One region of the Reyranella sp. GW821-FHT14A01 genome, then DNA from elsewhere that is predicted to be linked to it. Evidence: riboswitches for the same ligand, from Rfam matches in the RefSeq annotation. Region 1 holds a riboswitch; the other holds the start of a gene.
The links. A riboswitch is a leader RNA that binds a small molecule or an ion and turns the genes downstream of it on or off. The one in region 1 is predicted to bind thiamine pyrophosphate.
Positions count from the first base shown of each region.

Region 2: linked by a shared signal. The riboswitch ahead of thiO (glycine oxidase ThiO) and the one ahead of thiC (phosphomethylpyrimidine synthase ThiC) in region 1 are both predicted to bind thiamine pyrophosphate.

Region 1 is NZ_JBXAPM010000012.1:128,374-130,569, forward strand. It holds gene thiC (phosphomethylpyrimidine synthase ThiC) at 1-791, opposite strand, end outside; TPP riboswitch at 839-968, opposite strand; gene AC1ROX_RS21770 (OprD family outer membrane porin) at 1,132-2,196, shown strand, end outside.
Region 2 is NZ_JBXAPM010000001.1:516,252-518,447, reverse strand. It holds gene thiO (glycine oxidase ThiO) at 1-864, opposite strand, end outside; TPP riboswitch at 860-977, opposite strand; gene AC1ROX_RS02515 (Spy/CpxP family protein refolding chaperone) at 1,049-1,534, opposite strand; gene AC1ROX_RS02510 (GCG_CRPN prefix-to-repeats domain-containing protein) at 1,552-1,917, opposite strand; gene AC1ROX_RS02505 (branched-chain amino acid aminotransferase) at 2,073-2,196, opposite strand, start outside.

The DNA.
Region 1 (2,196 bases):
TTGCGCACGATCCATTCGCGCGTGTCATGGATGTTGCGGCCCGTCGACAGGTCCATGACGGTGTCGGCGCCCCAGCGGATCGACCACACCATCTTCTCGACCTCTTCCTCCATCGAGGAGGAGACGGCGGAGTTGCCGATATTGGCGTTGATCTTCACCAGGAAGTTCCGGCCGATGATCATCGGCTCCAGTTCCGTGTGGTTGATGTTGGCCGGGATAATGGCGCGACCGGCGGCGATTTCCTGGCGGACGAACTCCGGCGTGATGAACGCCGGCAGTGCAGCACCAAAGCTCTCGCCGTCGGCCAGACGCGCCTCGGCCTCGTCGAGCACGGTCTTGCGGCCGAGATTCTCGCGGGCCGCGACATAGATCATTTCCTTGGTGATGACGCCCGCGCGCGCCCATTCGAACTGGGTGATCGGCTTGCCGTCGAGACCACGCAAGGGCCGCGGCGTATGCGGAAACGGTCGCAGCACCGATTCCTTCACGTTGCCGTTGTCGATCGGCTGGATGGCGCGGCCGGCATATTCCTCGACGCCGCCGCGCTCGAGGACCCAGGCACGCCGCGTCGGGGCGAGACCCTTGCGCACGTCGATCGCGACATCAGTGTCTGTGTAGGGACCGGTCGTGTCGTAGACACGCACCGGCGGTTCGGATGGCGACGAGAGCTCGATCTCGCGCAGGGGAACGCGCAGGTCGGGCGCTGCTTCAGGCGTTGCGTAGACCTTGCGTGATGCAGGCAGCGGCCCCGTCGTGACGGTCGGAGCTGGTGTGGTGACGATGGTGTCCATGATGGATCTCCCGTGGCTGGTTGGCAGACGGAGATCCGGTGTTGTCGTGCAAAGGATGTATCCATTCCCTTCGCCGGCATGACCCGGATCAGGTTCAAAGGGTCACCGCGCCGACGCCAGTTGGGACTGGCGACCATCGGTATCTCAGCCCCTTGCGGGACCCCCCTTGGACGGGATGAGCCTAGTGCGCCGGGATTTCGATCTCAAGCACGCGTTCGCAAACTGTCGCCTGCCTGGCGCAATTCCTTAACGGCCCCTCTTTAAGCCTCGACCCGCAAGAGCGGGGGAGTAGCCAATGTTGCGAGCACCACTGTCCACCAGGGTGACTGGCTGGCTTGTTATGGCTTTGCTCACCGGGGCGCCGCTCGCGCCGGCATACGCCCAGGATCGCACAGAAGCTGCAGAACCACCGGCCACTGGCCTCAAGGCGGAATTACAGCGCTTCCTCTACGATGAAGCGACGGCCGTCCTGCACCTGCGCAGCTACCTGTTCGATAGAAACCAAAACCAGACGCCTCCCAACGCGGCGGCTGCCGTCACCGGCGGTTGGGTCGGCCTGCAGACCGGCTGGTTCTATGACACCCTCCAGCTCGGCGCCGTTGGCTACACGACACAACCGGTCTGGGCGCCGCAGGGCCAGTACACCACCTCCGACGGCACGTCGCTGCTCAAGCCGGGTGGATACGGCTACTTCACCCTCGGCCAGGCCTACGCCTCGGTCCGCTGGCAGAAACAGACCGCCACCGTGTTCCGCCAATACATCGATGAACTCGAAGTGAATCCGCGCGACGACCGCGAAATACCGCAGACCTTCGAAGCGTATGCGATGCGTGGCGTCCTCGGGCCGGTCAACTACTTCGCGGGCTACGTCGCCGCCATGAAGCCGCGCGACTACTCAGCCTTCATCAATATGGGCGAAGCGGCCGGCGCGCCGAACGTGAACAAGGGCATGGCCCTGTTCAGCGCGAAGTACGGCAGCATGAACGATATCCAGGTCCGCGCGTCGACCTATTATGTCCCGGACGTCCTGTGGTCGAGCTATGGCGATGTCGGCGGCATAATCAAGGTGAACGACGACCTCAAGATCTCGCTCGCCGCGCAGTTCGCCGCCCAGGGCAGCAACGGCATGAATCTCCTCACCGGCCAGCCCTTCAGCACCTTCTGGGGAGGCTTCCGCGCCGACGCTTTCTGGGGTCCGTTGGCCTTCCGCTTGTCCTACACGCAGGTCGGCTCAGCGGCCAACTGGCGTTCGCCCTATGGCATCTTCATTGGCTACAACAAGATGCAAGTGCTGGACTTCAACCGGGCCGGTGAAATGGCAGTGACCTTCGGCCTCAGCTACGATTTCAAGGGGGCCGGCCTGCCGGGCTTTGTTTTGATCGGGTCGGCAACCAATGGCAGCAAC
Region 2 (2,196 bases), on a different contig from region 1:
CACGCACGGCAGGTTGTCGGGAAAGGACGGGCGCAGGTCGGCCCCCAGCTCGACGATCTCGGCCTCGCCGAACGCCGGGTGCAGCGTGTAGGCCGCGTTCAGCAGCTCGACCGCCGAACGCACGCTGACCGCACGGCGTTCCTCGCTTTCGATCATCGTGGCGCCGATCATGAAGATGCCGTCGCCGCGGGGCACGATGTAGAGCGGAATGCGCGGATGCAGCATCCGCACCGGCCGCGACAGCACGATGTCACGGCTGCGCACCACCACCATCTCGCCGCGCACGCCGCGCAGGTCCGGCAGCGCGTCGCGCGCGGCCAGGCCGCGGCAATCGACGACGAAGCGCGAACCGGATTCGGCTGGCTTTGCGTCGACCCCGAACCGGATCGGAACGCCGCGCGCCTCGAGACTCGCAGCCAGCGACGCCAGCGCCTTGCGCGGTTCGAGATGGGCCTCATCGGGAAAGAACAGGGCACGGCGGAAGCGGCCCGCGAGATCGGGCTCCAGCGCGGCTATTGCGTCGCCGTCGAGCCATTCATGGCGCTCGGTCCGCGCCGCGAAGCGCGTGAGGTCGGCGGCATCGCGTGCCGGCGCGACCACGAGGCTGCCCTTCGAGACGGTGCCGGGGAAATGCTTCCGCCACCAGTCGATCGACGGCGCCCCAAGACGCGCCACGGCCTCGTCGGTGGTCGCGCGTTCGCACCAAGGCGCCAGCATTCCGCCCGCCATCCACGAGCAGGCGCCTTCGCCCACCCGTCCGGCGCGCTCCAGCACCTCGACGGCCACGCCGTGGTCGGCAAGCTCGGTCGCACAGGCCAGGCCCGCAACGCCAGCTCCAATGATTGATACGACAAGACGATCCAACGCTGACTCCCGTTCCTTCGCCGGCATGACCCGGATCAGGTTCAAAGGGTTCAGCCGTTAAGGCTGTCTCAGCCCGTCTTCCGCTGGAAGATCAGGCACCCCTCGGACGTCTTCGAGAAAAGGGGATCGCGGGCGCCCCTGTCAAGGTGGCAGGGGCCAATGATCCGATCGCCGCCCGCGACGGTCAGCCCTGTTCTTCCTGGAACACCCAGAGGCCGCCGCTCGGCTGTCCCGGATAATCGGTCATGCCGAGATAGGCCGGCATCCGACGCTTCTGCTCCGGCGTCAGCGTCGCAATCAGCGGCTTGGCGGCCGCAATGAATTTGCGGATTTCCCTGGCCCGTGCCTCCTCGCCGTCGGCCACCAGACCGAGGATATCGAGGAAATCGCCCGGCTTGGCAGCCTGGCGCTGCTTGAGCCGCTCGGCGTTGCTGCGCGCCGCGTCGCGGATAGCCGTTTCGACGGGCGGCCACAGTTTCTCCTGCTCAGGCGTGAGGCCGATCACCGCCTTCAGCGCGGCGATGCGGGCATTGAGCACGGCCTGCAGGTCGGCGTCGGTATAGGCCGGCACGGGGGCAGCCTGCTGCGCCATCACCACCTGCGGCGCTACGGAAAGCCAGGCAGCAGTCAGGACTGTCGTCGCGACGAGCGTCGCGTATCGGCGGGTCATGTCGTTCCTCATGAAGATCATTGCCAGCTGCCGTCCGGAAGGCGGCCATGATAGGGCGTGTTGCGGCAGTGGCCCCAGGGTCCCCGCCACCAGCCGGGCGGACAGCCGTTTCCGGTGTTGTAGCTGCCCCAGTAGGATTCGCCGACGTTGGTGCCGTAGCCGCCGCCCGGCAGGTTGCCGGTGTAAGGCGTGTCGCGACAATGTCCCCAAGGTCCGCGCCACCAGCCGGGTCCGCATCCCTGATCGACGAGGACAATGTGCTCGTCCGCCTGCCGTTCGACGGCCGGCGGCAAGATCAAGGCATGTGCCGCCGCAGCGGGAACGGCAAGGGCGAGAAGCAGCGGGAAGAGGATCGGCCGGGCTCTTCCGAAGGTACTTTTCATTGCACACCACTCAAACGCTGAAGAGATAGCCGGGCTGATCGCTGCGAGCAGTCAAGCGGCCGACCCGCCAAGCGTCAAGCTTCTCTGCTTGCATCCCTCCTGCCGAATGATGTCCGAACCGACGCGCCAAACGCCTCGATGAAACCGGCTTCGAATCAGGCTGCCCGGGCTGTTTCCTGCAGGAGATGCGTGGCCTCGCCGAAGCCCTCGCTGTCGGGCTCCCGCACCAGCTTCTGGAAGTCGGCCATCAGCGTCTTCGCCACCGGGCCGGCCTGGAAA